One region of the Nonomuraea mangrovi genome, then DNA from elsewhere that is predicted to be linked to it. Evidence: predicted binding sites of a transcription regulator. Region 1 holds the regulator's gene; each other region holds the start of a gene.
What was found. Region 1 encodes LexA, which represses DNA repair genes until DNA is damaged. Its sites were predicted from a motif close to TCGAACANNTGTTCGA; they were not measured.
Positions count from the first base shown of each region.

Region 2: a site for LexA is predicted at 1,487-1,502, ahead of ACFSKW_RS40945 (SAV_6107 family HEPN domain-containing protein). Genes of this name have one in related genera too.
Region 3: a site for LexA is predicted at 4,397-4,412, ahead of ruvC (crossover junction endodeoxyribonuclease RuvC). Genes of this name have one in related genera too.
Region 4: a site for LexA is predicted at 2,560-2,575, ahead of recA (recombinase RecA). Genes of this name have one in related genera too.

Region 1 covers NZ_JBHUFV010000033.1:92,308-99,938, reverse strand. The annotation lists gene nrdR (transcriptional regulator NrdR) at 1-117, opposite strand, end outside; gene ACFSKW_RS18960 (hypothetical protein) at 890-1,129, opposite strand; gene ACFSKW_RS18955 (diacylglycerol/lipid kinase family protein) at 2,699-3,610, opposite strand; gene ACFSKW_RS18950 (LysM peptidoglycan-binding domain-containing protein) at 3,773-4,078, opposite strand; gene ACFSKW_RS18945 (hypothetical protein) at 5,001-5,276, shown strand; gene lexA (transcriptional repressor LexA) at 5,304-6,011, shown strand; gene ACFSKW_RS18935 (MalY/PatB family protein) at 6,272-7,402, shown strand.
Region 2 covers NZ_JBHUFV010000061.1:428,984-436,614, forward strand. The annotation lists gene ACFSKW_RS40940 (MerR family transcriptional regulator) at 1-102, shown strand, start outside; gene ACFSKW_RS40945 (SAV_6107 family HEPN domain-containing protein) at 779-1,225, opposite strand; gene ACFSKW_RS40950 (ferredoxin) at 1,675-1,878, opposite strand; gene ACFSKW_RS40955 (cytochrome P450) at 1,875-3,038, opposite strand; gene ACFSKW_RS40960 (TetR/AcrR family transcriptional regulator) at 3,119-3,745, shown strand; gene ACFSKW_RS40965 (L,D-transpeptidase family protein) at 4,134-4,949, opposite strand; gene ACFSKW_RS40970 (YbaK/EbsC family protein) at 5,047-5,526, shown strand; gene ACFSKW_RS40975 (GNAT family N-acetyltransferase) at 5,523-6,068, shown strand; gene metF (methylenetetrahydrofolate reductase [NAD(P)H]) at 6,105-7,025, opposite strand; gene ACFSKW_RS40985 (polyprenyl synthetase family protein) at 7,124-7,631, shown strand, end outside.
Region 3 covers NZ_JBHUFV010000016.1:54,610-62,240, reverse strand. The annotation lists gene ACFSKW_RS10405 (alkaline phosphatase D family protein) at 1-152, shown strand, start outside; gene ACFSKW_RS10400 (MarR family winged helix-turn-helix transcriptional regulator) at 304-732, shown strand; gene ACFSKW_RS10395 (hypothetical protein) at 746-868, shown strand; gene ACFSKW_RS10390 (endonuclease/exonuclease/phosphatase family protein) at 902-1,627, shown strand; gene pdxT (pyridoxal 5'-phosphate synthase glutaminase subunit PdxT) at 1,744-2,268, shown strand; gene ACFSKW_RS10380 (YebC/PmpR family DNA-binding transcriptional regulator) at 2,272-3,024, shown strand; gene ACFSKW_RS10375 (GNAT family N-acetyltransferase) at 3,068-4,216, shown strand; gene ruvC (crossover junction endodeoxyribonuclease RuvC) at 4,433-4,960, shown strand; gene ruvA (Holliday junction branch migration protein RuvA) at 4,957-5,577, shown strand; gene ruvB (Holliday junction branch migration DNA helicase RuvB) at 5,627-6,643, shown strand; gene yajC (preprotein translocase subunit YajC) at 6,956-7,357, shown strand; gene secD (protein translocase subunit SecD) at 7,400-7,631, shown strand, end outside.
Region 4 covers NZ_JBHUFV010000079.1:172,642-180,272, forward strand. The annotation lists gene ACFSKW_RS47095 (DUF3046 domain-containing protein) at 1-45, shown strand, start outside; gene ACFSKW_RS47100 (AAA family ATPase) at 63-620, shown strand; gene ACFSKW_RS47105 (DMT family transporter) at 598-918, opposite strand; gene ACFSKW_RS47110 (DMT family transporter) at 931-1,272, opposite strand; gene ACFSKW_RS47115 (MarR family winged helix-turn-helix transcriptional regulator) at 1,361-1,786, shown strand; partial or broken gene ACFSKW_RS47120 (transposase family protein) at 1,802-2,098, shown strand; gene ACFSKW_RS47125 (hypothetical protein) at 2,168-2,437, opposite strand; gene recA (recombinase RecA) at 2,686-3,783, shown strand; gene ACFSKW_RS47135 (hypothetical protein) at 4,925-5,260, opposite strand; gene recX (recombination regulator RecX) at 5,303-7,132, shown strand.

The DNA.
Region 1 (7,631 bases):
GGTGAACCTGCGCCCGCATTCAGGGCAGGTACGGCGACGCCTGATCGCGCCTCCGTCGTCCGTGGAGCGGCTGTCGATGACCCTGGTGTCCGGGTGACGACAGAACGGACAGTGCACGCTTCGCCTCCTCGACACTCCACCTGGCTCACCACTCGTAAAATGCTCGTCGGCAGATGCTCGCGCCCGCTCCACGGGCTGCCATGGACCGGTCACGGAAACACAAGTTATGGTGAACCTACATCGGTGTAACTACTAGATGTTGTGGTCCAACCGTAGAAGCGCGCGACCATGAACGCAAGTTGGCCGGGCCCGGTGAATCGAAGTCGCTGATCAGCCGTTCAGGGTCGGGCGTGTCGCACGTGAGTGACGTACGCACGCTCCTGTGACTCGTCACGGCACGACCGCCCGCGCCGCCGTTCTCGGGTCCGCCACCCTCGCGTCGCGGCTCGTCGACAGGCGCAGATGATCTCCGTGAAGGGGGCGAACGTCGGCACGAGGCAAGACCCTATGCCGCCGCGCGCCCACTCTCGACCACGACACCGGCGAATGCGCGGCTCAATTCGAGCACTCGTCGGTACGTCCCGGACCGAGCGACAGGACGACCAGATCCGTGTCCCCTCACATCCGACCGGCGGAGGATGACGCCGTCATGATCGCCGAGGCCTTTGATCCGCCTCTGCCTCAACGCCGCGCCGCCACCCGCCGTACGACGGAACCCTCGGATGAGGCCCGCGTACGCCGGGCGCCGGCCACACGGAACCCCGAACCAAGCTCGCGCACCGGCGCGTTCGGCACACGGAACCTCGGACCAAGCCCGCCTACCTCCGCGCTCGGCACACGGAACCTCGGACGAGGCTCGCATACGCCGGTCGCCGGCCACACGGAACCCTCAGACGAGGCCGGCGTACCGCCGGTCGTTGATCGCCGGGAGTAACGCGCGTAACGAGGGCGTGAACGCACATCCAAGCCGCATCTCGGCCGCGTCCGACTCCCCCTCGGAGATAGGTGAGAAGGCCGGCAGGCCGCCGATGATCGACTGCTCGAAGGCCGAACGAGGCGCAGCCAGGCGAGCGAACGGCCACTGCCTGCCCCAGCACTTCAGGAACGGCAGCCACAAATCGAAGCCCATGCCATCCCTCCTTCACCTCGCCGGTGTGGATTCCATCCCACCAGACGCCACCGACAATTTCGGAGCGCCGCCAACACCGCACTCGGCGCCTTGCCGCCTCGCCTGGGTGCCGATCATGACGACCTGGTTCGTCTGGTGGGGTGTGGCGATCGAACTCAGCGATCGAGCCCCTGCTTCCCACCGGCGAACGCGAGCCGACCACGGCGGCGGCGACGCCTCATGAGATGGACCATCAAGCACGAGATGAACCGTCAAACACGAGATGGACCATCAGGCACGAGATGGACCATCAGGCACGGAAGGGGAGGAAGTCTGACCGGCTGTAGATGCGGATCACAGGGGTTGACAGGTGATTTCACCATGGCGATGTACGGCGCCAACGCCCCGTTCGCCAGAGGCGTGCATGGCCGCCTCGACCATGGAATAGCTCCCATCCCAGGCGCCCAGCACACATGTACACGGTCAACGGCTCCGTGCAACGGATACACGTACGCCACACCCACCGCTCCGGCAGGTTCGCCCTGTCTCTCTGAGGTGGGGAGTAGCTCGCCACATCCCAGTCCGCACCGCTTGTACAACGCGAAGGACGGTCCATTCTGAGCCCTTGGTGACCGCCGCAGCCTCACGGCATGACGCCAGATGGTGTCGCACGTCGCGATCTGCTGGAAGATGCCGTCTCCCAGATCCCTCAAGCAATTGAATCCTCATAGTGATCCCGAATGCGCACTCATGGGGGACAGTCCTTCACCGGCGCACGCAAGAAGCGTGTGACACGAACCGAGAACCTCGATATATGTCGAGCAGAACGCGTTGTCACCTCGCGGGTCGTCGCGGCACTCATAGTTGGCGTCTCGGGCCTTCGAACAGTCGAAATCGACAGCCGGATCAACGTTCCCCGGACAGCGCGAGAACTCTCTTTCACTCGCAGCGCACACGACGTCAGACCGGATGGGGGCTCCCGTACGGCACGACAAGTGGGGTTCGACGGATGCGGCACAGCCCTCTCCATTAGGGAACGCCGCCCGCTCCGCAGCTACCTTCAATTCCGACGATCAGTGCTTGCTGGCTCGATGTGGCCGAGTTCTTCGCCTTATGGCGCGTGACGCAGTCCTCATATCCTGGCGCTTTCGGCCGGCAGTCCAACCCTCTCGACCCCTTACCCCTTGGGCAGATGTCATCGGCCGCGGCACGCGAATCGGCATCCGTCAGAGAATCCCATGACGGCTGCGACCGTGGAATCTGCGGAGGTGCCACAGTTGCGGAGCAACCGGCCAGGGCGAGAATGGCCATGAGTGCCGCCAGCACACTCCGGATCCGCCACCCCGGTGCGACCATACGTCCCCATGGATCCGCGGCCGACATCAGCACGCGGACATCAGCCCGGTTGCCGAACCAGCGCTATCGGCATCAAAGTGGGGCCGCCGTCATCACCCCTTGTGTGTGCACCGGCTTGGCGGCATTTCAGAAACAACACAGGGCCGTACCCGTATCCCCATCGGGCGCCCGTCGAGATCAGTAACGCCGGCGATGCGCCGGTCGCCGCACCCGTATCTCCATCGGGCGGCCGGGTCATGGTCGGCTTGTCGCGGAATCGTCGCTCCTGCCGGGTGCGGGAACCAGAAGGCGCCAGGCCGCGTGGCGGACCGTCCAGGTACGGCGCGTCACCTCGGGACCCACCTCGCCGTCGGCGTTGACGGGAACGGGCTCCCCCGCGATCGTGATCTCCCTTGCCCGGCAGGTGCGCACGTCGGCATGATCGGGATGCTCGCCGCGACGCAGCCGAAGGGCGAAGGCGAGGCGGGCGAGCGGGCCCGTGGCGAAGGAGACCACCACGTCGGCCAGCCCGTCGTCGAGCAGGGCGTCGGGCGTCAGAGGGGTTCCGCCGCCGATCGACCTGCCGTTGCCGATGCCGACCAGCAGGACCCTGCGCCGCCCGTCGGCGAGCGTCCCGCCGTCCGCGACGACGCGCAGCCTCCAGCCCGGCGCCCGCACGCCCGCGATCACCGCCCCCACGACGTACGCGGCCCGGCGGAGCAGCGATTTGAGCGGTACGGCCTCGCGCGAACCCAGCGCCCCGACCCCGAGATGGACGGCGTTGATCACGATGCCGCCTCTGTCATCGGCGAGGAGATCCATGGGGCGCACGCGCCCGTCCAGGACCACGCGGGCGGCTCTCGGGGGGTCGAGCGGCAGACCGGCCGCGCGCGCCAGGTCGTTGCCCGTGCCCATCGGCACCAGCCCGACCGGCCTGCTTTCCAGTTCCCCGCGGTCGGCGAGCGCCGCCACCAGCGCGTGCAGGGTGCCGTCGCCGCCCATGACCACGGGTACGCGGTCGGAATGCTCCCCCAGCACCCTGCCGAGATCCTCGGGATCCTCACAGATCCGCACATCGGCCCCGGCCTCCAGGGCCGCCACCGCGGCGCGGCGGATGTCGTCGTCGGCCCCGCCTGCCTTCGAGTTACGGATCACGAGCAGCTTCACGGTTCCTCCTTCGGAGAACCGCTCACCTGCCCTCCCGTGCCGGGGCGACACACCTGGCGAGGGCAGGCCGTTGCCGAGCGCGTGCCGTGGAGCGGACGTCGTCTCTCAGGAAGAAGGGGCGCCGACTCTCGGCCGGCGGCCGACGCATACCCCAGGTGCCGGTCAGGGCGCGCGGTCGGGCAGGTAGAGCCGACCGCCGGGGCGGATGAGTGAGCTGTTCAGCCCGTTGAGCCGCATGATCTCTCCCGCCACCGCGGAGGGGTCGTCGCCCGGAGAGACCGCGGCCGCGATGGTCCACAGCGTGTCGCCCTTCTCGACGACCACCCAGGGCAGCCCCTCGCGCCCCGTCCCGGTCATCTCCTGCGCGATGGCCCAACTGGTGGCCTTGGCGCCGAGCACGAAGCCTCCCAGGGACAATACGGCGAACAACCCCACGAGCACGACCCTCCCCCGTCTGGTCAGCCTCATGGGAGGGTGCTGGATCTGCTCTCCACCCGGCTCCGGCCCTGCCGGGACCACCCTGAGCCCACCCCGGCCCGACCTCGGCCTGGTCTCGCGCGCTCTACGCTTCCTCGCTTTCCCCCGATTCGCCGCGGTGCGCACCTTCGGGGCTCGGTCGACCGCCATCGGCCTGGGCCGATCCGCGACGGCCTCACTCAGGGGCAACGCCGCCCGCGCGATCTGAGGCACCGTGGCCGACCGCGCCTCGTGGGACCGGGCCGCCGCCGATCCCACCTCCCGCGTCCGCTCCGTGGGCGACCCCACCTCCTGGGGCCGGTTCCCGCCCGGCAACGCGTTCTGCCCTTGTGTCGCGCCCGTCTGGAGACCGCCGCCCCTTCGTCGCCAGGCCGGCCTGCCCAGCGACGTACCGCGCAGCCCGCCTCGCTTGCCCCGTCGACCGCTCTGGCGCCCCTCCCGCCCTCCACGCGTACCTTCGCCGCGTCCTGTCCGCCCTGATCGATCGCCTGTCGCGATCGCCCGGCCCCGCATGCCGTCCATCTCCGCCCCCGGCTCTCTCGTCCCGCCTTCAGGACCGCTCGTGCCCTCCCGCGCGTCCGAGTCCTGCACCCCCTGGTCGCGGACGACCCGCAACCGCCCGCCACCTGCCGCGCGTGGCCCCGTGGACCGTCCGCCCGATGCCCCTCGTGACCCGGCAGACCGCCCACCCCCGGCCTCGCGCGGCCCCGCGGGCCGTCCGCCGACCTGCTTGCCCTTGGCGCCGCCGTCGGCGGCCAGGGCCTCCCGTCCGTCCGCCCCCGCGGACGCTTCCCCTGCGCCGCGCCCCTTCGCCGTGCGAGGCGCCGCGCCGCGCCCTGCCGTACCACGAGGTGGGGGGACCAGGCGGAGTCGGCCTCCAGGAGCGGGAGGACGCACGCGCTCCTCTCTCGTGATGTCCGCGATCAAGGTGAGTTGTTCGTCTTGGCTGGTCGAATCTGTCGTTGTGGTCGCTCGCACTGATGACCTCCCGCCACCGTCGACCCAAGGAAAAGGTCAAATAAAGATCAGCGAATCGAACACGGTGTCGATCGAACTCCCGTACGATGTTGTACACCACGTCACCGACGATTTCGAGGAAGACTCGAACAATTGTTTGAAGTTGATCTTCATCGGCGGTACGGTCGCTGTGTGCGACATGAAGACCACGGACCGGAAGGTGGGCCGGTGAGGCATGCCGCCGGGCGAGGAGGAGAGCATGAGCGAGCCGAATGACGGCAATGGCGTCAGCGACCTTGCGGTCCGCCGTCGTGACTCACTGGGCCTGACACCCAGGCAACGCAAGATCCTTGAGGTGATTCGCGACTCGGTGCAGCAGCGCGGCTACCCGCCGTCCATGCGCGAGATCGGCGAGGCCGTGCAGCTGACCAGCACTTCCAGTGTGTCGCACCAGCTGACCGCGTTGCAGCGCAAGGGCTACCTGCGGCGTGACCCGCACCGCCCCCGCGCCCTTGAGGTCAGGCTCCCCGGCGAGCCGGTGCTGTGGGTGGACCCCGACGGTGGCGAGGACGAGTCGCCGGTCAGCAGGCCGACGGCCGCCTACGTGCCTCTGGTCGGCCGCATCGCCGCCGGTGGTCCGATCCTGGCCGAGGAGAGCGTCGAGGACGTCTTCGCGCTGCCCAAGCAGCTCGTCGGTGAGGGCACTCTCTTCCTCCTCCAGGTCGCCGGTGACTCGATGATCGAGGCCGCGATCGCCGACGGCGACTGGGTGGTCGTACGGCAGCAGCCGGTGGCCGAGAGCGGCGACATCGTGGCAGCCATGATCGACGGCGAGGCGACGGTGAAGACGTTCAAGCGCAAGGACGGCCACATCTGGCTGGTCCCGCACAACGCCAACTACGACCCGATCCCGGGCGACGAGGCCAGCGTGCTCGGCAAGGTCGTGGCGGTCCTCCGCCGCCTCTAGCCGTGTCTCGCCGCTCGATCGGCCCTCACCTTTCCCGAGGGTCGATCGAGTCGGCGTACCCCGAGCTGGGTCTTCATGGCGCACGTGTTCCAGTGCCGCATCAGGCAACGTCCGACCTTACTGTGAGGTGACACAGCCGAACCGGCATGGTGGGCCATGCCGCAGAACGTGTTCCGGTACCGAGCTCTCGGCCACCACGGCGGTTCGCCCGTCGACTCCTCCCAGCGGGCAGATCAGCTCGCAATCCGTATCCATCGGGCATGTCGCACATTCTGGGTGACACTGATCGGGTGGACGATACCTTCCCCCGGCCCACCAAAGACGGCCTGAAATGGGCGAACGCGGGTCCTGACGTCATCGCCTGCTGGATCGCCGACATGGACTTCCCCACCGCGCCCGCGATCGTCGAGGCACTCCAGCGACGCGCCCGCGGCGACCTGGGCTATCCCGCCTGGGCGGCCGACCCGCAGGCGGGCCCGCTGGCCGAGGCGTTCACCGAACGCATGCTCGTCCGGTACGGCTGGGCCGCCGACCCGTCAGCCGTCCGCGCCTTCTCCGACCTCAACCAGGCGCTCCAGGTCGTGCTCCACATCGCCACAGATCCTGGTGACACGGTCGCGATGCACGCCCCGGCCTACCCTCCGTTCCTCGGCACACTCGAGGAGATGGGCCGCGTGCTGCGCACCGACCTGTCGGACCTGGCTGATTGCCGCGCGCTCGTCCTGGTCAACCCGCACAACCCGACGGGCAGGGTCTTCACGAGATCCGAGCTGGCCGCCTTGGCCGAGCAGGTCGAACGGCACGACCTGCTAGTCGTCTCCGACGAGGTCCACGCCGACCTGGTCTATTCCCCCGCCGAACACATCCCGTTCGCCTCGATCCTGCCCGAACGCACGATCACCCTCACGTCCGCGACCAAAGCCTTCAACCTCGGCGGCGTCCGCTGCGCGCTGGCCCACCTCGGCCCGCCGCGGATCCGCGAGACACTCCGCTCCCATCCCTCCTTCCTGTACGGCGGCGCGAACGTGTTCGGCGTCGAGGCCACGGTGGCCGCGTGGAAGCACGCCGACGGGTGGCTGAGCGACACCATGACCGTCCTGGACCGCAACCGGCAGCTGATCGCCTCACGGGTGCCCGGGTACGTGGCGCCCGACGCGACGTATCTGGCGTGGCTGGACGTGGGCCGTCCGGGGATGGCCGAGGTGCTCGAGCGAGAGGCGCGCATCCTGGTGAGCGACGGCGCCACCTTCGGGCCCGGTGGGGAGAGGTTCGTCAGGGTCAACTTCGCGACCTCGGCCGAGATCCTCACCGAGGTCCTGGACCGCCTGACTCGCGTGTGCGCGATCCCGGCGGCGACGTCACCTCGGCCCGAACCGCTCACCGGCCGCTGACGACCCCTGCGCACGGCGGGGGGCCTGCGCCCAGGTCGGCCTGACGCTGTCAACGAGACCGCCCCATCCCAACCTGAAACGGCAGGACGGCCTCCGCTCAGGTCGGCCTGACGCTGTCAACGACACTGCCCCATCCCCGCTGGAAGGGGCGGGGCTGCCAGGTCGCCCCCGGAAACGTTCGGTTGGACTTCCCCGCCCAGCCGGGAAGGCAGGCGGGCTCGACCGCGCC
Region 2 (7,631 bases), on a different contig from region 1:
CTCACCAGGATGCGCGACAGCCTGCGCCACGCGGCCTCCTGCACGCACGACCCGCTCATCGCGTGCCCGGAGTTCAAGCAGGTGGTACGGGGAACCGGCTGAGCCGACCGGCGGGTGCCTGAGCGGCTGCGGCGCCGACCCGTCGCCCGCGCCGTACAGCCGAGCCGACGCCGGACACCACCCACCGAGCCGGGCCGCGAGCCCGCCCTGACCGTGGAGGCCGGCACGACCAGCGGCGCCTGGCCGCGAGCCCCCAGGAGCCACCGTCCACGATCGTGGGCCCGTCGGCGACCACGGCGGCCAGGCATAGGGGTCGCGGTCGATCCCGCCCGCAGGCCGCCCCGCATCAGGGAACGCCAGCCGATGTCAGCGCCCGACGACCTGTCGCCGCAGCAATCACATCCAGCCGCTCATCTTGCGCCGGCCGACAGCCCGGCGGCCGGATGCAAGGGTTGCGGTCGATTCCACCCACGGGCCACCCCGCATCCGGGAACGCCGTTCGTCGGCCCGGCGGCCTACGCCCGGGCGGCGGTCGCCCTGGTGCTGAACGTTTCTCGGCCCCGGCATCCGTTCTGGCGGAAGACACCGGGGGTTCGGCCAGGCGACGCGAGGAACAACGCGACGCGAGGAACGGAGTGAGGAGAAGGGGGAGTCCGGCTCGCGGAGGGATCGAGCCGGACGGCCTGCCGGGCGGGCGCTTCGTCCTCCCACCGACGAGAACGAGACGACCGGCCGTGAACCTGGGCCAGGGGAAAAGGGGAGACGGGGAGACGGGCCCTCAGCCCGCCAGGGGAACGTTGACGGGAAGGGCGGGCTGCCCGGGGACGCCGAGGATCTCCTCGACCGTGGCGACGAACGTCTCCGCCTCGGCCAGGAGCTCGTCGGCGTCGGCCATGGTCACGCCGCGCACCATGCCGGCCTCCGCGGCGGCACGCTTGGCGGCGCTGATCGAGAAGTAGGCCGCCCACTCGGCGAGCCTGGGCTCGGCCTCGGGCAGCAGCTCCCACGCGCTGCGCAGCCTGCGCCTGCGGCCCTCCATCGGGCGCGGACGCGCGGCCAGGATGGCCGCCGCCGCGCGCAGGGCGGCGAGGTGTGCGGCGACGTAGCGGGTGGCGGGGGTGCGGGCCGTCACGGCGTCGGCCAGGCAGGTGCGTGAGTCGGTGAGATGCGCCCTGACTGCGGGCGACAGGCGGGGCCCGTGCGTGTCGCTGAGCCTTGTCGTCATGCCAGCCTCCTTTGAGGGGTCTTGGCGGCCCCGGCGTTTCCGCCGGTGAAGCCAACACTTGCAGACCCCACCGACATTTCCGCCGGGCGGCCGGACGAGGAGCTTCCCCTCTCCCCGTCCGGCCAGCGCGCGCCCACTCGTCTCCGCCGACGACGAGGACGCGCCCTTCGCCCGTGGAACCCGACCGCGGGCCCCGCATGGGGGTAGCGGGAACCCGCGACCAGGCTCTTCGACGTGAGCCGCGAGCCTCACGTCACTCCGTCGAACATAATTTCGATGACCATGAATGTCAACCGAATCGCGAACACAGGTTCGATCAATCGGCTTGACCTGCGAAGGCGGCGACGGAGAGCGCGAGGCATGACAAGGGCACGGCCGTCCGCGAGGGAACGTCACCCCAGGGCGTGTCGCCCGACGGCCCGACGACGCGGGTCACGTCGTCGGGGAGGTCAGCGTGCCTCGTCCGCGCGGGTGATGGCGCCGGACGGGCAGAGCGTGAGCGCGCGGGCGACCGCGGCCTCGGCCTCTGGTGGCACCTCGGCGACCTTCAACACGACCAGGCCCTCGTCCTCGTCCTGGTCGAACACCAGCGGCGCGGTCAGCACGCACATGCCGGCGCCGATGCACACGCCCCTGTCGGCGTTGATCCTCACCAGGCCACCTCCAGGGAGTGGACGCCGTAGATGCTCATGTCCGTGCGCATCGGCACCTCGTCGGCGGGGACCGCCAACCGGAGCGAAGGGAAGCGCTTGAGCAGGGCGGGGTAGGCGACCCGCATCTCGATCCTGGCCAGTTGCTGTCCGAGACACTGGTGGATGCCGTGACCGAAGGTCAGGTGGCCGCTCGCGGGCCGCCGTACGTCCAGGACGGCGGGGTCGGGGTAGCGCGCGGTGTCGCGGTTCGCGGCGGGGATGGACAGCGCGACGCAGTCCCCCGCCTTGATCAGCGTGCCCGCGACGACGACGTCCTCCATGGCGGTCCTCGTCGGGCCGAAGTGGATGATCGACAGGTAGCGGAGCAGTTCCTCCACCGCGTTGTCGATCACGGAGGCGTCGTCGCGGACGATCGCGAGCTGGTCGGGGTTCTGGAGCAGCGCGAACGTGCCGAGCCCGAGCATGTTGGCGGTCGTCTCGTGCCCCGCCACCAGCAGCAGGAAGCCCATGCCGGCGATCTCGTCGTCGTTCAGCTCTCCACTGGCGACGAGTCCGGTGAGCATGTCGTTCTCCGGCTCGGCACGCTTGCGCGCGATGAGGGTGTAGAAGTACTTGATCAGGTCGCTGACCGCGGCCGCCAGTTCCTCGGGGGAGCTCTCCAGCCGGAGCAACCGCGACGAGTCGCGCTGGAACTGCTCCCTGTCCTCGTACGGCACGCCGAGCAGCTCGCAGATGACCAGCGAGGGGATCGGCAGCGCGAAGGAGCGCACCAGGTCGGCGGGCGGACCCTGGCGTTCCATCTCGTCGAGGCAGTCCGCGGCGATCTCCTCGATGCGGGCCCTGAGCAGGTTCATCCTGCGTACGGTGAACTGCCCGGTGAGGAGCCTGCGGTAGTGCGTGTGTTCGGGCGCGTCCATCCGAAGGAAGAACCCCGCCGGCACGTCGCTCTCCGGCAGCCTGCGCGACATGAGGAGCGGATGCAGCCGCCGGGGGTCGGTGCTGAAGCGGGGATCGGCCAGCATCGCGCGGCCGGCCGCGTGTCCGGTCACGAGCCAGCCCTCGTGCCCGTCCGCGAACGTCAGCGGCCGCACCGGCGCGGGGTCGCCGAACAGCTCGTCGGGCGGGTCGAACGTGCGCTGCCGGGTCATCGGGTAGGTCATTCCGCACTCCTTCGTGAGATCGACACCTCCAGAAAACATCATCGAATGCAAAAATTCAATCAGTGCAGTACATTAGTTCCATGACGGACGAGGCAGGGCTTAGAGCGCGCAAAAAGGCCAAGACCCGGCGCGCTCTCGTCGAGGGCGCGATGCGGCTGTTCGCCGAGAAGGGGTTCGAGCAGACCACGCTCGCCGAGATCGCCGCCTCGGCCGAGGTGTCGACGCGCACGTTCTTCAGCTACTTCGCCTCCAAGGAGGAGGTCGTCTTCTTCGACGCCGACGAGCGTCTCGGCAGGACCCTCGCCATGGTCGGCCACAGGCAGGAGGGCGAGTCGGTCGCGCAACTGCTGCTGCGGGTGGTCGAAGCGGGCGCGACCTGGGAGGACGAGTTCGCCTCCCGGCTGGCGGCCGAGCGCTTCCGGCTGGTGATGACGGTGCCCGCGCTCCAGGCGAGGGCGCTCCACCTGCTGTTCGACAGCCAGCGGCGGGTTGCCGAGGCGCTGTGCGCGGCCTATCCGGACGAGCTCGACCCCGTGTCGGCCGCGGCGGCCGTGGGGGCGATGGTCGGCGCGGCCAAGCTGGCCGCCGTCATGAGCCTGGCGAAGGGCGAGCCGTACGCGGAGGCGTGGACGGCGGTGCGCAGGGCCGCCCAGGTCGTGGCCGGCGGGCTCGACGCGCTCGGCCGCCCGGCGAGAGCGACCGCATGACCCGCCCTTCGCGTCCCAGCTCTTCACGCTCTGGGAAGGACGCCCTTGACGACCATCCAGATCCGGCAGCCGCACGACCGGGCCTGCGGCGAGGTCCGCACGACGGAGATCCCCCGCGGGGCAGTTCCTCATCGAGGCCGCCTCCGTGCTCACATGGGACGTCAGGGAGAGCCCGGAGGGCATCCTGGAGGTCCTGGTGAGGCCCGCCGTCGCCAGGGTGCTCAGGATCGCCTGGCGGCTCCCCTGCGTGGACGTGACGGCCTACTGGAGCCATGACAGCAACGAGCACAGCGACGGCGGGAACCGGGAGCCTGGAGGGCGCGCGCCCCGGGAGGACGCGCGCCCCGCGCAGAAGCGGACGCGGACGCCGGACCGGCGTGCCGTACGGCTAGCGCTTGAAGCGGCCGCGGACGTGCACGGGCACGCCCTTGCCGAGCATCCCCGGCAGCACCTCGGCCACGTTCATCGGCAGTCGCACGCAGCCGTGGGAGGCCGGGTACAGCGGAACCGACAGCGCCCCGTGGAAGGCGATGCCGCCGTTGAAGAAGATCGGGTTGTAGAGCTGGCCCAGGTACGACTTGTGCCAGCCCGACGCCCGCCACGTCGTCCTGAAGTCGCCCGCCGGCGTGCTCGCCGACCCGCAGAAGCGCTGCGACTTGCCCTGCCACACGGCCGTCTCGCAGTACGGCACGCCGCTGCCCGACGAGGTGTGGGAGATCAGCTTCACCTGGTCGTCGACGTAGTAGACCATGATCTGCTTGGCCAGGTTGACCTCGACCCTGGTGGGCTTGCCGTTCTTGACCAGGATCTGCGGCGACCTCGGGTTCTCCAGCGCGGCCCATGTGCGCTTGCCGATGGTGCTGGTCGGCCTGATCCCGTTGACCTTCTGGAACGCCCACACGGCGGCGAGGGTGGTGCCTCCGTACCTGCCGTCGGGCTTGCCCGGCATGTAGCTGAGCTGCTTGAGCCGCTTCTGCAGCCACACGACCGCAGCGCCCTTCGAGCCGAGCTTCAGCGTCTTGTCAGGCGCGGTGACGACCTTCTCCACCTGCGCGACCGCGCCCGCCGCGGTGACGGGCGAGTCGATGCGCGCGACCGCGGCGGCGGGCCGCGTCTCCTGCGGGACAGCCGAGCCGCACGCTGAGAGAACGACGGTGCCCACCGTCAAGAGAGCAGCCAGGCCGAGCTGGCGTCGAGCTCCCATGCATCCATCCCCTCAAATGATTAACAATCGAATCAAAGGACCCTAGCGCACCACCATGTACCGGCAATTCTTGGGTCAATCTGTTTAGAGTGGGCGCATGCCCGAAAAGTTCTTGCACCCGAACGCTGTTCGCGTGGCATCGGCCCTGCGTGAGCTGGGCGCCACCGGGGAGATCGTGGTCCTGCCGGAATCGGCGCCCACGGCCACCGCGGCGGCCGGCCAGCTGGGTTGCGAGGTCGGCGCCATCGCCAACAGCCTGATCTTCGACGCCGACGGCGCGCCCCTGCTCGTCCTGACCAGCGGCGCGCACCGCGTGGACGTCGAGCTGATCGCCCGCACGGCGGGGGTTCAGCGGGTGCGCAGGGCCGCTCCCGAGTTCGTCCGCGAGGCGACAGGGCAGCCCATCGGCGGTGTCGCGCCCGTCGGGCATCCCGCCCCCATCCGCACGTTCGTCGACACGTGGCTGGACAAGCACCACGAGGTGTGGGCCGCGGGCGGGCACCCGCACACCGTCTTCCCCACGACGTTCGACGAACTCCTGCGCATCACCGACGGCACGGCGGTCGAGGTCGAGTGATCGAGATCCGCGGTACGGGACCTGCGGAGTTCACCGAGCGGCTCGACACGGTGATGGGCATCTACACGGCCGCCATGAACCCGCCGGCGGACCAGATCGCGGGCCGGCGGGCGATCATGCGGGGGCACGGCGCCAACCCCGCCTTCCGCTGCCTGTTCGCCGCGCCGCCCGACGGCAGGGCCGTCGCCTTCGCCTACGGCTTCCACGGCCAGGCAGGACAGTGGTGGCACGACGTCGTCTACCGCGCGCTGCGTGAGAGATCGGGCGTCGCGGTGGCCGACGCGTGGCTCGGCGACTCGCTGGAACTGGCCGAGATCCACGTCCACCCCGACTACCAGGGCAAGGGCATCGGCAGGGCGCTCGTCCACGCCCTGTGCGAGGGGCGGCCCGAGCGCTCGGCCGTCCTGTCGACGCACGACCAGCCGACCGCCGCCAGGCATCTCTACCGGGCGCTCGGCTTCACCGACCTGCTCACCCGGTTCGTCTTCCCCGGGGGCCACGAGCACTACGCCATCGCGGGCACGCCCCTGCCCCTCCCCTGACCGGCTACGGGGAGCCGGGCCCTGCGGCAGGCCCGGTCAGGCGGACAGGGCGGCGGGCTGGATCAGCTGGAAGACCTCACGCGTCGCGCTCGACCTGTTGAAGGTGATGAAGTGGATGCCGGGCGCGCCCTCGTCGAGCAGCCGCTGGCACAACTCTGCCCCGTGGTCGATGCCCAGCCGCCTGACCGCGGCGGGGTCGTCGGCCACGGCCTCGAAGCGGGCGGCGACATCCGGCGGGAACGGCGCGCCCGACAGCTGCTCCGACCTGGCGATCGTGCTCATCTTCGTGACGGGCATGATGCACGGGATGATCGGGGTGTCGCAGCCGCTCGCGGCCACCCTGTCCCTGAGCCTGAGGTAGTCGTCGGCCTGGAAGAACATCTGGGTGATCGCGTAGTCGGCGCCCGCCGCGCACTTCCTGACGAAGTGCGCGGTGTCGCTCTCGATGGACGGCGAGCGCGGATGCTTGTACGGGAAGGCCGCGACGCCGACGCAGAAGTCACCCGCCTGGCGGATCAGCTTGACCAGCTCCTCGGCGTAGAGCACGCCTTCGGGGTGCTGGATCCACTCGCCGTTGGGGTCGCCGGGCGGGTCGCCCCTGACGGCCAGGATGTTGCGCACCCCCGCGTCGGCGAAGCGCCCGACGAGGTGGCGGAGCTCACGGATGGAGTGGTTGACCGCGGTGAAGTGCGCCACAGGGGTGAGCGTGGTCTCATGGGCCAGCCGCTCCACGATGTCGACCGTGCGGTCCCTGGTGGAGCCGCCCGCGCCGTAGGTCACGGACACGAACGTCGGCCGCAGCGCCTCCAGCTCCCTGATGGACCGCCAGAGCTGGCGCTCGCCCTCCTCGTTCTTCGGCGGGAAGAACTCGAAGGAGAAGGAACGGCCGCCAGAGGCGAGGAGATCGCGGACCGTGGGGACGCGATCGGGAAGGACGGAGGGTCGACCCAGAGCCATAATCCAAGGCTACCGGTACGGATGCGGGCGCCGTCGCCACGTCCATATGACGGGAGCGGGAGATCGAAACGTTGGCTACAGCCCGTTACTCTCATGGCATGAGCATGGACACCCTCCGCACCGAGGTTGATCGGTCCCTCGGGGAGTTCCTCGACCGGCAACGCCCCATCGTCAACGGCCCGGACCTCGTCCCCTTGCTCAACGCGGCCAGGGAACTGCTCGCGGGCGGCAAGCGGCTGCGTCCCGCGTTCTGCTACTGGGGATGGCGCGCGGCGGGCGGCTCCGACGAGCCGGGCATCTTCGTCGCGGCGGCCTCGCTGGAGCTGCTGCAGGCCAGCGCCCTGGTGCACGACGACGTGATGGACAAGAGCGACCTGCGCAGGGGCATGCCCTCGGCGCACCGCCGCTTCCAGCGCCTGCACGAGAAGAGCGACTGGTACGGCTCGGCCGAGCAGTTCGGCGAGGGCGCGGCGATCCTGCTGGGCAACCTGCTGCTGATCTGGTCGGGCGAGATGTGGCGCTCATGCGGGCTGCCCCACCTGAACGCCACCCAGCCCTACCACGACCACATGCGCACCGAGCTGATGTGCGGGCAGTACCTCGACC
Region 3 (7,631 bases), on a different contig from region 1:
GGTCGCAGGTGTACACCAGGGCGACGTTCGTGGTGGAGGACCGCGTGCCAGGGGTGCAGCAGACGTACCTGCGTCCGCTCGACCCGTCGATCAGAGCGGTGCCCGAGATGACCGTCGAGGACACGGTGCGCCTGGAGACCGAGCGCCCCTAGCCGAACCCTCCGAACACCCGATCCCCGGCCGCCGCCGGCGGCCCCCGGGTCCCGGTGTCCGGAATTCTCGGCGCCTGGGCGGCGTCCCCGCAGGGGGCGTCGCCCTTACTTCCGTTGAATACTTAGTCAGACTAATTTAATCTGCCTCAGTATGACGTCCGACGACCCCGACCTCCTCGCGACGCGACTCGCCGCCACCCTCCGTCACCTGGTGCTGCTGGTCCGGCGAGCCGTCGCGGGCCAGCCCATCACCAGCCAGCAGTACTCCGTCCTCGGCTCGCTCGAGAACGGCCCCCGCCGGATGACCGAGCTGGCCGAGGAGCACGCCGTCCAGCTCCCCACCATGACCGTCCAGATCAACCGCCTGGAGGATCCCGGTCTGGTCGCCAGGGGCATCGACCCGGCCGACGCCCGCGTCAGGACGGTCGAGCTCACCGAGGAGGGGCGCGCCAGGCTGCGTGCCGTACGCAGGGCCAGGGCCGAGTTCATCGCCCGCGAGCTGGCCCAGCTCACCCCCGAGGAGCGGGCCGCCCTCACCGCGGCCCTGCCCGCCCTCGACAAGCTGGGGCGGCGACAGTAACAGAAGGAGAATCATGTACACGCTGGGGGCGGTGTGCTGCCTGGCCGGCATCGCCGTCCTGTACGCCAGGAGGCACCACCTGCGCCCCCTGGCCCGCGTGGACATGGACCACACCTTCCAGGAAGTGGTTGCATAGCGGTTCATGTTGGATCAAGCCATCATCACGGTGATGACCTGGAACGTCTGCACGGGCACCAACGCGGCCTGCGAGCTGTACCGCAGGAGCCCGCAGGAACTGGCCTGGCACATCAGCGACCGCCTTCTCGGCGATCCTGACGTGATCTTCCTGCAGGAATTCTGCACCGGCGCCACGGGCACGCTCGAGCAGTGGCTCGAATGGCGGACAGGACGGAGCTGGACCGTCAGGTCATGGGGTCTGACGACGGCGGAGGGCAGGCCGTACGAGTGCCACCCCGACAGGAACGGCCGCCCGAGGGGCGCGCAGAGCGTCACGGTGGCGGTCGCCGACCACGCGGCCGACTTCGAGACCGTGCCGCTGACCTCCCCGCCCTGGTTCGCCAGGCGCGCCGCGCTGTGCGCGACGATTGCGGCCGTCAAGGTGCGGGCCTGCGGCACCCACCTGTCGTCCGGCATGGCCAACGACGACGCGCAACGCGGCGCGCCGTACCGGCACAGGCAGGTCAGGCAGCTGATGGCGGCCGCGCCGAAGGCGGGCCACACCAGTGTCTTCGGCGGCGACCTGAACCTCACGCCCGGCAGGGTCGCCGCCTACGGCTTCTACGACGAGTGCGATCCGCGCATGCGGTGGACCTACGTGAAGAAGCGCAAGATCGACTATCTCTTCGCGCCGAAGGGCCGGGTGCTGCGGTGCTGGGTCGGCGCGGAGACCGGGGGCTCCGACCATCTGCCGATGGCGGTCAGGGTGGCCCTGTAGGAAGAGCACGGACCGCTCTGGTGTTGAATCAGGGGAACCCGGACCACGAAGGAAGGACGACCGTGCCCACAATCGGTGTACTCGCACTCCAGGGAGACGTGCGCGAGCACGTCCACATGCTGGAGGAGGCGGGCGCGAAGGCCATGGCCGTGCGCAGGCCCGCCGAGCTCGAGACCGTCGACGGGCTGGTCATCCCCGGCGGGGAGTCCACCACGATGTGGAAGCTCGCCGAGATCTTCGAGATGCTCGAGCCGTTGCGGCTGCGCGTCAAGGAGGGCATGCCCGCCTACGGCTCGTGCGCGGGCATGATCATGCTGGCCGACCGGATCCAGGACGGGATCGACGGGCAGCAGACGATCGGCGGCATCGACATGGTCGTCAGGCGCAACGCCTTCGGCCGCCAGGTCGACTCCTTCGAGTCGGACCTGTCCTTCGCCGGCGCCCCCGTGCACGCCGTCTTCATCCGCGCCCCATGGGTGGAATCGGTGGGTTCTGAGGTCGAGGTGCTGGCGACCGCTCCCCCTGGGGATAGGATCGTCGCGGTCCGCCAGGGGCCGCTGCTCGCAACATCGTTCCACCCGGAGCTGACCGGGGACACACGCGTGCATGAATATTTCGTCAACATGGTGAGGGAGCTCTAGGTAATGTCCGGCCACTCCAAATGGGCGACGACGAAGCACAAGAAGGCCGCACTCGACGCCAAGCGCGGCAAGCTCTTCGCCAAGCTCATCAAGAACATCGAGGTGGCGGCCAGGACCGGTGGCCCTGACCCGGATGCCAACCCCACCCTCTTCGACGCCATCTTCAAGGCGAAGAAGAACTCGGTGCCCAACGACAACATCGAGCGCGCCCGCAAGCGCGGTGGCGGCCTCGAGGCGGGCGGCGCCGACTGGCAGACCATCATGTACGAGGGCTACGCGCCCGGCGGTGTCGCGGTGCTCATCGAGTGCCTGACCGACAACCGCAACCGCGCCGCCTCCGAGGTGCGCGTCGCGCTGACCCGTAACGGCGGCTCGCTGGCCGACCCGGGCTCGGTGTCGTACATGTTCAACCGCAAGGGCGTCGTGATCGTGCCCAAGAACGGGCTGTCCGAGGACGACGTGCTCGTCGCGGTGCTCGAGGCGGGTGCCGAGGAGGTCAACGACCTGGGCGAGTCGTTCGAGGTCGTCTCCGAGGCCGGTGACCTGGTGCCGGTGCGCAAGGCGCTGCAGGAGTCGGGCATCGACTACGACTCGGCCGAGTCGAGCTTCCTTCCCACGATGAACGTCCCGCTCGACGAGGACGGCGCGCGCAAGGTGTTCCGTCTGATCGACGCGCTGGAGGACAGCGACGACGTGCAGAACGTCTGGGCCAACTTCGACGTGAGCGACGACATCATGGAGAAGCTCGACGCCTAAACGGTTCGCCAGGCGTGTCCCGCGGTGCGTAGGTTGACCTGCTGTGGACATTCGTGACCTGACGCCGGACGACCTCGACGCCGTCCTCGACACCCGTAAGCGATCTTTCGGACCGGTGCCCGACGACACCGTCGACGCCTGGCGTGCGACGGCGCGGGCCACCATGGAGCGGGGGCGCTACCTGGGCGTCTTCGACGGCTCCAGGCTGGCGGCCGCAGGCCGGCTGCCCGGCTTCACCCAGTGGTGGCACGGCAGGCCGCAGCCGATGGCGGGGATCGCGGGCGTGGTCGTCAACCCCGAGGACCGCGGGCGCGGCGTGGGCAGGCGGCTCATGCGCGCCATCCTCGCCAGAGCCGCCGAACTCGGGGACGCGGTCTCCGCCCTCTACCCCGCCACCACGCCGATCTACCGCTCGCTCGGCTGGGAGCACGCGGGCGCGGAGAACGTCGTCACGCTGTCTCCGGAGGCGCTGCGCACCATCCGCCCCACCGAACCGGTCAAGCTGCGCAGGATGGGACCCGGCGACGCCGCCGAGGTGATCGCGATCGTCGGCCGGGTCCACGCCGCCAACCGCGCCAGCGGCCCCATCTGCTGGGACGAGGCCGCGTGGCGCGACTTCCTCGGCGACGAGGACGACTTCCTGTACCTGGCCGACGACGGCTTCGTCACCTACACGTGGGACGACGGCGACATCGCCGTCGACAATCTCGTCGCAGGCTCGGCGGCGACCGCCCGCGCGCTGTGGTCGCTGGTCGGCACCTCCTCCTCGGTCGCCACGAAGGTCACGGCGGTGGTCGCGCCCGACGACCCCGTCCTGTGGCTGCTGCGTGAGCGGGGGAAGGAGGAGGTCAAGAGGACGCGGTGGATGTTCCGCGTCGTGGACGTGGCCGACGCGATCGCCAGGCGCGGCTTCCCCTCGGTGGTCTCGGCGAACGCCCTGGTCACGGTCGAGGATCCGGAGCGGCCTGCCAACACCGGCACCTGGCGGCTGGAGATCTCCGGAGGCTCCGGCACGGCCGGCGCCACCGAGGGGGAGGGGCCGCGCTTCACCGTCAACGGCCTGTCGGCGCTGTACGCCGGGATCCCGACCTCGACGCTCCGGCTCGGCGGCCTGCTGTCCGGCCCCGAGGAGTTCGACGAGGCGCTGGACGCGGCGTTCGCCGGCACCCCCTACATGCTCGACTACTTCTGATCCTCCCCGCCTCTCCGCTCCCGCCGCCACCACGCTCGGACTCGGGCTGCGCGAGGATGCCGACGAGATCCGCTTGTTCGACGCCGGCGCCTTCGGCCCCCGGCCTGGACCGGCGTCCCGCCCGCCCCCCCGACGCGTGTTCGCCGTGCGCCGCCCGCCCAACCAGGGTAGAGTTCGCTGCCGAACAGATGTTCGGCAGCGAACGGAGGGCGGGCCGTGCGGGTGATGGGCGTCGACCCAGGGCTGACCAGATGCGGCCTCGGAGCCGTCGAGGGCCGCCCCGGCGCGCCGCTGACGCTCGTCGCGGTCGGCGTCGTGCGCACCTCGGCCGACGACGAGCTCGGCGCCAGGCTCGTCGACATCGAGCGCGGCATCGAGCGGTGGCTCGACGACGTCCGCCCCGACGCGGTCGCCGTCGAGCGCGTCTTCGCCCAGCACAACGTCCGCACCGTGATGGGCACCGCGCAGGCGGCCGGCATCGCGGTGCTCTGCGCCGCCAGGCGCGGCCTGCCCGTGGCCCTCCACACGCCCTCGGAGGTCAAGGCCGCCATCACCGGCAGCGGCACCGCCGACAAGAAGCAGATCGGCACCATGGTCACCAGGCTGCTACGGCTGGCCGAGATGCCCAAACCCGCCGACGCGGCCGACGCGCTCGCCCTGGCCATCTGCCACGTGTGGCGGGGCGGCACCCAGAACAGACTGGCCGAGGCGCTGGCCAAGGCATCGAGAGGACGTGCGCTGTGATCGCGTCGGTTTCCGGGGTCGTGGCGGCGCTCGCGCCCGACGCGGCCGTGCTCGAGGTCGGCGGGGTGGGCGTGCTGGTGCACTGCACGCCGGGCACGCTCGCCACCCTCCGGGTCGGCGAGCACGGCAGGCTGGCCACCTCCCTCGTCGTCAGGGAGGAGTCACTCACCCTGTACGGCTTCGCCACCGACGACGAACGCACGGTCTTCGAGCTGGTCCAGACGGCCAGTGGCGTGGGCCCGAAGCTGGCGCTGGCCATGCTCGCCGTCCACACGCCCAACTCGCTGCGCCTCGCTGTCGCCTCGGCCGACCTCAAAGCGCTCACCAGGATCCCCGGCATCGGGCAGAAGGGCGCCCAGCGCATCGTGCTGGAGCTGAAGGACAAGCTCGGCACCCCGCAGGAGGCGGTCAACGCCGCGCTCAACGGCCACGGCGCCGTCCCGCTGTGGCGCGATCAGGTCCACTCCGGCCTCGTCGGACTCGGCTACTCCACCAGAGACGCCGACGAGGCGATCGCCCTGGTGGAGCCGCAGGCCGACGCCGAGGTCGTCGCGGGCAGGCAGCCGCAGGTGGCCGCGCTGCTGAAGGCGGCGCTCCGGGCGCTGAGCGTCCGATGAGGCGGCCGGGGGCCTGGCGCGACCGCGCGAACGGCGATAGGGAGAAGCGGTGAGCATCGAGCGCGACCTGGTGTCGCCTGACGCCGAGGGCGACGAGCTGCAGATCGAGGCGGCGCTGCGGCCGAAACGGCTGGCCGACTTCATCGGTCAGGCGCGGGTGCGCGAACAGCTGTCGCTGGTGCTGGAGAGCGCCGTCAAACGTGACAGGCCGCCCGACCACGTGCTGATGAGCGGCTCGCCCGGGCTGGGCAAGACCACCCTCGCCATGATCGTCGCAGCCGAGCTCGGCGCCCCGCTGCGGATCACCTCGGGTCCCGCGCTGGAACGGGCGGGCGACCTGGCGGCGATCCTGTCGACGCTGACCGAGGGGGAGGTGCTGTTCATCGACGAGATCCACCGGATGGCCCGCCCCGCCGAGGAGATGCTCTACCTCGCGATGGAGGACTTCAGGGTCGACATCATCGTCGGCAAGGGGCCAGGGGCGACCGCGATCCCGCTGGAGATCGCGCCCTTCACGCTCGTGGGGGCGACGACCAGGGCGGGCCTGCTGCCCGCCCCGCTGCGCGACAGGTTCGGCTTCACCGCTCACATGGACTTCTACGAGGTGGCCGAGCTCGAGCAGGTGCTGCGCCGCTCCTCCAGGCTGCTTGGGGTGTCGCTGCCCGACGAGGGCGCGCACGAGATCGCCAGGCGCTCGCGCGGCACGCCCCGTATCGCCAACCGGCTGCTGCGCAGGGTGCGCGACTTCTCCGACGTCCGCTCCGACGGTGTCATCACCCGCGACATCGCCTCGGCCGCGCTCAACCTCTACGAGGTCGACGCCGAGGGCCTCGATCGGCTCGACCGGGCGGTGCTCGGCGTGCTGTTGCGCAAGTTCGGCGGCGGACCCGTCGGGCTCTCGACGCTGGCGGTGGCCGTGGGAGAGGAGCCGGAGACGGTGGAGGTGGTGGCCGAGCCGTTCCTGGTGCGCCAGGGGCTGCTGGCCCGCACGCCGCGCGGGCGGGTCGCCACCAGCGCCGCCTGGCTTCACCTGGGGCTCACCCCGCCGCCGGAGGCGCCTTTCTGATCTGACGTGCTGATCCGCGGGCGTGCTTCTGTCAAGCTCGGGCGTGTTCTGTCAAGATGGAACCTGACGGCCCGCCGTCCTGAGGGGCGGCACCCGGGGTCACAGAACGGTTGCAAGCATTGCGAATTGGGAACTTCCCCGCGCGCCGAACCGCTGCCTCGTTGCCGGGTTTCGCAACAACCGCCTACACTCCGTGGCTTGGCTGGCTGTGTAAGCTGACGGGCTGAGCGGCGCGGCCCTCGACGCAACGCATGGAATTTCCGGCTCGAAGCCGGTGTCATCATCTTTGATAGACGATGGAAGGTCGCCCTCGTGGACTCAGCAACGCTCATGAACATCCTGCCGCTTGTCCTGCTGGTAGTGGTGTTCTACTTCCTGCTCATCAGGCCGCAGCGCAAGCGGCAGCAGGAAGCCGTTCAGATGCAGAACTCCCTGGCGCCCGGCGCAAGGGTCATGACCACCACTGGTCTGTTCGCCACCGTGGTCGCCGTTGACAACGAGGATGTCATCCTGGAGGTCGCGCCCGGCGTGGAGACCCGCTGGGTGAAGGCGGCCGTCGGCCGTGTCCTCACCCCGACCACCGACGACAAGATCGCCGGTACGGCGGTCTCCGAGACGACTGCGCCCGAGACGGTTGAGACCAAGGACTCCGACGGAGTCGACGAGCCGGTCGACCGCAACAACGATGAGGACACGAATAGCAAGAAGTCCTGACTAGGCTTGCGGCAAACCTCTAACTGAAAGAACAGACGACCAGTGGCCCGACCGACCAGCGGCCAGAGCAAGCCGGGGCGCACGCTCCTGTTGCTCCTGGCGCTCATCCTCGCCATGAGCGGGGCGATGTTCCTGCACCCGGCGTTCACGCCCAAGCTCGGACTCGACCTCGCGGGCGGCACGACGGCGACTCTGTCGCCGATCACACCGAACGGCTCTCCCCCTTCTGAAGAGAGCCTCAACCTCGCCGTCAACATCATCCGTGACCGGGTGA
Region 4 (7,631 bases), on a different contig from region 1:
CGGGCGGTGTGCCAGGTGGAGAACGTCTCCAGCAAACTGCGCTGACCGCTCGGGGGGAACGGGTGCACACCTGCTCGTGCTGTACGGCCGGGCCTCGGCTCGTCGTCTTCACCGGGGGTCCAGGATCGGGCAAGAGCACATTGATCGGCCGCCTGGGCCTGTTCGCCTCGGAGGAGGCCGGACGGGCGATCATCCAGGACCAGGTGGCGATCGGCGGCTTCGCGCTGCCGTGGAAGGACGTCGAGCTGTTCGCCGAGCTCATGCTGAGCCACGAACTGCGCTCCTACCGGCTCGCCGCGAGCAGGGAGGGCACGGTCGTCTTCGACAGGGGGGTGCCCGACATCGCGGGCTACCTGCGGCTGGAGGGGCGCCAGGTGCCCGCCCACGTCGACGCCGCGGCCAGGAGCTTCCGCTACCACCGCACGGTCTTCGTCGCGCCCCCGTGGCCGGAGATCTACGAGAACGACGCCGAGCGGAAGCAGACGCCCGAGGAGGCCGAGCGGACCTACGCGTCCGTGTCCTCGGCCTACCTCGACTACGGCTACGAGCTGGTCGAACTGCCTCGCGTCCCCGTGGAGGAGCGGGTCGCCTTCGTGCTCAGGCACCTGCGGCGAGCTTGAGCAGGACGACGCCGCCGATGATCGCGGCGAAGGAGACCAGCTTGGGCGCGGTGATCTTCTCCTTGTAGACGAGGGCGCCGAGGACGACGGTGCCGATCGAGCCGACGCCGGTCCAGATGGTGTAGCCGACGCCGACGTCGAGGGTTCTGAGCGCGAGGCTGAGGGTGAAGATCCCGCCCGCGGCGGCCAGCAGGGTGAAGACCGACGGCCACAGGCGGGTGAAGCCCTGGGTGGCGTTGGTGCCGAGCGCGAAGCCGATCTCGAAGACGATCGCGATGGAAAGGTGGATCCAGGCCATGGTGGTGACTCCTCAGACGGTGGGCGTGGTGGGGGAGAGGCGGTCGGCCAGCTTGAGGCCGAGGACGCCGCCGATGATCAGGACGAACGCCAGGGCCTTGCCGGGCGTCATCGCCTCCTCGAAGATCAGGGTGCCGAGCACGACCGTGCCCACGGAGCCGATGCCGGTCCACACGGTGTAGCCCACGCCGACGTCCAGCGTCCTGAGCGCCAGGCTGAGGAAGAAGATCCCGCCTGCCGCCGCGGCGATGGTCAGCAAGGAGGGGCCGAGCACGGTGAAGCCTTCCGTGGCGTTGGTGCCGAGGGCGAAGACCACCTCGAACACGGCGGCGACGAGCAAGTAGATCCATGCCATGGGGGACTGAACTCCTTCATTAATTGCTTGTACATGCATATTCTGTGCATACATATAGAGTGGGTGTCAACACGCGAAGGAGGAACAGATGGCGACGCTCGACGACGACATGTGGGTCGGGGTGGTACGGCTGCACGCCAGGGTGGAGTACGAGCTGTCCACCGCGCTGCAGCGGCACGGTCTCGGCCTTTCGGAGTACAGGGCGCTCTGTCATCTGTCCACGGCCGTGGGCGGCGAACTGCGCATGCAGGAGCTCGCCGACCTGCTCGGGCTCAACCAGAGCTCGGTCACCCGCCTGGTCGGACGGCTGGAGGCCTCCGGCCTGACCCGTCGCGACCTGTGCGCCAACGACCGCCGAGGCGTCTACACCGTGATCACCGACGCGGGCAGGGAGCGCAAGGAGGGGGCGGGCGCCACCTACGACGAGACGCTCACGGCCTCTCTCGACCGGGCCGCCGCCGACGGCCTGGAGTCCACCGTGGCGGGCCTGCGGGCGGCTTTCGTCGGCCGGTAGGCGGTCTCGCCCGGGTCGCCCGCCGGCCGCGGACACCGTATCGCGGTGATCACGCCAGGAAGGAGGCATCCCCTCGCGCTCAGCCTGACCGGCGGCAACCGCAACGACGTCACCCAGCTCATGCCGCTGCTACGGGGCATTGCGCCCGTTCGCTCCGGCCTGGGCGTGCATCGGTGGGTGATCGAGCAGACGCTCTCGCTGCTGCACTGGTTCCGTCGCCTGCGCATCCGCTGGGAGATACAAGACGACATCCACGAGGCTTTCATGACCCTTGCCGCGGCGATCATCTGCTGGCGCCGCCTCGTCCGCTGATCTTCCTGCCAGGGAACGCGAGGTGGTGCAGGAGCCGGCCGCAGACCAGATCATTTTTGTTAGGGGCTCTCAGGTGGCTTCGGCCAGCGAGGTGTGAAGCGCCTCCGCCGTACCGGCGAGATCGTCGGCGTGCCCCTGGCCGCCCGGGGACCACAGGAAGACCCACGCGGTCGCCGACGGAGTGGCGAAGATGATGGTCTGGCGGCCCGTACGCGGGTGCCACACCCACAGCACGGGGTCGTCGCCACCGACCATCCGCCCGACGAGCCCGCAGTCGGGGAGCAACGCCGCGAGCGCCTCCAGGTGGGCGCGCCGCTGCCCGGTGTACGTGCTCGTCACGTCGCCGCCTCTCGACCTTTTTCCCAGGATCTCCCCAGGTCAGCGCCATGGCAACAGGCCCGGCGTATTGTCTGGGAATGTCGGTCGGGGCCGGTGTGACTGTTGGCGTGTTCGAGGCGCGATCGAACAGCCGTTCGGCTACCATGAGAAGCGCCGGACCGCGGCTTCCTCGGGTCGGCGGAAAATTGTCGGTCCCACCGCGTAGCTTTCACTCGACCGACCAGACCACGACCCTCCGGGGAGTTCCCATGGCTATCAACGACCGCGAGAAGGCCCTTGAGACTGCCCTCGCACAGATCGAGCGGCAGTTCGGCAAGGGCTCCGTCATGCGCCTCGGCGATGACGCCAGGGCTCCCATCGAGGTGACCCCGACCGGTTCGATCGCGCTCGACGTGGCGCTCGGCATCGGCGGCTTCCCCAGGGGCCGCATCGTCGAGGTCTACGGTCCCGAGTCCAGCGGTAAGACCACGGTGGCGCTGCACGCGGTGGCCAACGCGCAGCGGGCCGGCGGCATCGCGGCGTTCATCGACGCCGAGCACGCCCTCGACCCCGAGTACGCCAAGAAGCTCGGTGTCGACACCGACGCCCTGCTCGTCTCCCAGCCCGACACGGGTGAGCAGGCGCTCGAGATCGCCGACATGCTGATCCGCTCGGGTGCCGTCGACATCATCGTCATCGACTCGGTCGCGGCCCTGGTGCCCAAGGCCGAAATCGAGGGCGAGATGGGCGACAGCCACGTCGGTCTCCAGGCCCGCCTGATGTCCCAGGCGCTGCGCAAGGTCGCGGGCGCGCTCAACAGCACCGGCACCACCGCCATCTTCATCAACCAGCTCCGCGAGAAGATCGGCGTCATGTTCGGCTCGCCCGAGACCACGACCGGCGGTAAGGCGCTGAAGTTCTACGCCTCGGTCCGCCTCGACATCCGCCGCATCGAGACGCTGAAGGACGGCACGGAGGCGGTCGGCAACCGCACCCGCGTCAAGGTCGTCAAGAACAAGATGGCGCCGCCCTTCCGCGTCGCCGACTTCGACATCCTGTACGGCGTGGGCATCTCCCGCGAGGGCGGTCTCATCGACATGGGCGTGGAGCACGGCTTCGTTCGCAAGTCGGGCGCCTGGTACACCTACGAGGGCGACCAGCTCGGCCAGGGCAAGGAGAACGCGCGCAACTTCCTGCGCAACCACCCTGACGTGGCCAACGAGATCGAGAAGAAGATCAAGGAGAAGCTGGGCGTGGGCCCGCGGGTCGACGCCCCCGCCGAGGCCGCCGCTCCCGCCGCCCCTCCGGCCCCCGCCACCACGGGCCGCGGTTCCAAGGCCTCCACGCCCAAGCCTGGTGACGTCTGATCCGGTTTGAGTCATGAGCATGTCGTCGGACCCTGACCAGAAGCCGCCCGGTTCCACCCCGGAGCCGCTTCCGCCTCACCCCCCTGCCCGCCGACGGGCAGGCCAGGGTCCCGACAGCTCCGGCCCCGAGGCCGCGCGCGGCTCCCTCGGGGACTCTCCGCCCCACCCCGCGGGCGGCGAGTCTCTCGACAACGACACTGCCATCGCACAGGCCGGCGACGGCTCATCCGGGATGGGCCGGACCAGCGACGACGGCGTCGCCAGGGACGCTTTCGGCCAGAACGGCCCCGGCGGCTGGGGCGCCGCCGACCAGGCATCGAACGGATGGGGTGCTGACGACCAGGCCCCTGACGGCTGGGGCACGCGGGGCTCCGGCGTGTGGGCCGCGCGTGAGTCCGACCCCTGGGGCGTGCGCGATCCTGACGGCTGGGGCCCGGGCCACAGTCGGCGGCCCGACGGCTGGGGCCCGAATCCTGGGGCGTGGAGCCCGAGGTCCCGGGATGCGAACGACTCCAGTCCGAGCGCCTCGGGCACCAGCGGCTCCGGCGTGAACACCTGGGGCCCGGGCGGTCCCGGTTCGGGCGCTTGGGACAGGGGCGACTCGGCCCCCTGGGACGTGACCGGCTCTGGTCCGGGCGCCTGGGACACGGGGAGCTCAGGCTCGAACGCCTGGGACACGAGCGGATCCCGTCCGAACACATGGGATGCGGACGGCTCCGGTCCGAACACGTGGGACTCGGGCGGGTCCGGCCCGAACGCCTGGGATGCGGGCGGCTCCAGCCCGAACGCTTGGAGCGAGATCCCCGACGGCTTCGCCGATCTCGCCGCGCCCCGCTCCACCCGATCACGTGGCACCACAAGTCAGGAGCCGGAGCACGGCCCCGCGTGGCCGTTTGCCGGAACCGGCCCAGCGTGGTCGCCCCCCAGCAAGGCTGACCCGCCCGCCGACCCCCTTGCAACCAGCCAGGACCGGTCCCAGGACGAGGCGCCGGAGCAGGCCGCCTCGCCCGCCCCGAGCGGGAGGGCCGACACCACGCAGTCGGGCAGAGAAGAGGGCGACCTCCCTCAGGAGAACGTTGGGTCTGCGCAGGGTGTCGACCTCGTGCAGGGCGCTGCGGAGGCCCTGTCGTCAATGGAAGCGTCACCCCGAACGGCGGACAGGACCCGTGGAGACGGCACCATTTCGGCCGACCACAACCAGGTTCCCGGCTCTGACCGGGATACTGGCTCTGACCACGGCACGGACGCCGATCGCGACACTGACCGCGACGTCGATGCCGACGTTGGCCGCGTCATCGACGCTGGCTCTGACCGCGGCACGGAGGCCGACCGCGACACTAAGGGCGACCTCGACGCTGACGCCGGCCGCGGCGCTGACCGCGAGGCCGACGCTGGCCGCGGCACCGACGCAGGCTCCCACCGCGATCAGGACCTGAGCCGCGGCCAGGACCTGAGCCGCGACCAGGGAACTGATCATGATCCTGGGCTTCGCGTTCAGTCCACGGGTCGATCTCGGAGGATGCAGATCGGGCCGCCCGCCGACGAGGCCGACCACCCGGGGGCGGCGCACGACTGGGGTGCGTGGCCGGACGTCGCGCAGCGGGGGCCGCGTCCGAAACGTCGACCCCGTTCACGATCGTCGTCGGGTGAGTGGGCCGTTCCCGATGGAGGGCTTGGCTCGGGCGATGACGGCGGCCGCTCCTACGAGTGGCTGGACTCGGGTGACGACGGTGGCCGGCCGTACGGCGGGTTGGAGTCGGGAGACGACGGCGACTTCCTGGACAGAGGGCTCGGCTCGGGAGACGACGGCTCGTCGGGGCGTCGCCGGACGTCGCGCTCCCGCAAGAGTTCGCGTCGCAACCGGGACGACGGCTGGCCTGATGCCGATGCGGGGACCCGATCCGTTCGAGGGCGGACCGCCTCCGGGGGAGACGGCTCCTCTGCCGCGGGGGGTGTGTCTTCATCCGGCGCTTGGGGCGCTGGGCGGGCTGGGCGCTCCCATGGACGTGACAGCTTCGACTCCGTGGGTGAGCCGCCCGCGTGGGCCAGGGGCGAGGGCGGCTCGTCCGACTCGACGCCTGATGGCGCATGGCCTGAGCCGACTCCCTACAACGGCCGTTCTACCGGCTCCGGGGCGTCTGACTCCCGGAAGGCATCCGGCTTCCGGAAGGTTGGCGGATCCCAGACCGGGGCGTCCGAGGGATGGCCAGATGCCGTCCCTCGACGTCGAAACGCCGGAGAAGCACGTCAGGACGCCTCTCTCGAGGAGCGGATCGGTGCGAGCCAGCCGGAAGTCTCCCGTGATGAACGGGATGGTGCAGGGCAGGCGGAGGTCTCCCGCGACGAGCGGGTCGGGGCGTCGCGTCCACAGGTCTCCCGTGGCGAACGGGGTGGTGCGGGCCAGCCGGAGGTCTCTCGTGACGAGCGGGGTGGCGCGTCGCGTTCGGAGGTCTCCGGTGACGAACGGGCTGGTGATCGGCGCCAGGACATCTCCCGCGACCGGCACGCGGAAGAGGAGCACCAGAGCGTCTCTTCCGACCCGCGGACTGGCGGATGGCAGGAGGGCGGATTCCCGGCCGGAGCGTCCGGTGAGGGAAACGACGGTTACTCCGGCGCCGGCCGGCGGGGCGGCTCTGCGAGGGGCGGCTGGCCGGGTGGCGGCGCGGGCGGCCTGTTCGGCGAGACCTCAGGACGCGGCCCCGATGAGTCGGAAGACGGTCCTGATGAGGGGCGACGCGGGGGCCGGGGAAGGCGGCGTGCCGGTGGGGCGCGGCGAGGGACGGGGAGAGCGCGTTCGGCCGGATGGGCGGATGGGCCGCAAGAAGGTTCCGTGGCGGGCTCCGGTCCCGAGGCGGACCCGGAGTCGGTCGCGCGTGCCATCTGCCTGAGGTTGCTCACGATGGCGCCGAAGACGAGGGCGCAGCTCGCCGAGGCGATGCGGAAGCGCGATGTGCCGAGGGAGGCGGCGGACGCCGTACTGGATCGGTTCACCGAGCTGGGGCTGATCAACGACGAGGCGTTCGCCGAGGCGTGGGTGGACTCGCGGCATCACGGGCGCGGGCTCGCGCGGCGGGCGCTGGCGGCGGAGCTACGGCACAGGGGCGTGGACAGCGACACGGTCAACGAGGCCGTCGAACGCGTCGACACCGACCAGGAGGCCGAGACGGCGCGCAGGCTCGTGGAACGCAAGCTCGCCTCGACCCGTGGCCTGGATCCGCAGGCCCGTACCCGGCGGCTGGCCGGGATGCTGGCGAGGAAGGGATACGGGGCCGGAGTGGCCTACCGGGTGGTCCGCGAGGCGCTGGAGAACGAGGGCGTCGCCGTCGAGGACGACTTCCCCGAGGCATGACCGTCGCATGGCCGGGGCGGGAAGGTTCGCGGACGTCCGCGTGGCCGTGGGTTTGCCCCCGGATGGGGCGGTGCGCGGGCTCGGGCGGGCCGGAGGGCGGGCGGGCGGAGGGTTCCACCTGATCCGCCTGGGGTCCGCGCGGGCCGGTGAAGAAGGTCGTCGGATGTCCGAAACGATCGGGGTGGGTGATGGCCGATTCGGCGTGTGCGCAGGGGGTATTCGGGTCGCTGCGGCGGTCGGGTCATGGGTCGGTAAGAGCTGCTGAGATCTGGGTAGCTCAAGTGCGTCAGATGCGGATTAGCTGGGTAAATGACGGCATGTCGGCCATTCCAGGCAAGATCGTGCGGTATGTGCTCGATTCGGTGGTAGGACACGCTTGACAACACGTCTTTGCTTGCCCGTTACCTCTTCGACGCATAACCTCGACGGCAGTGAGGAGTTACTCCGCGCAGTGCGGATTGCCATACCGGTGAACTACGGACGAGCGAGCTCGATTGAC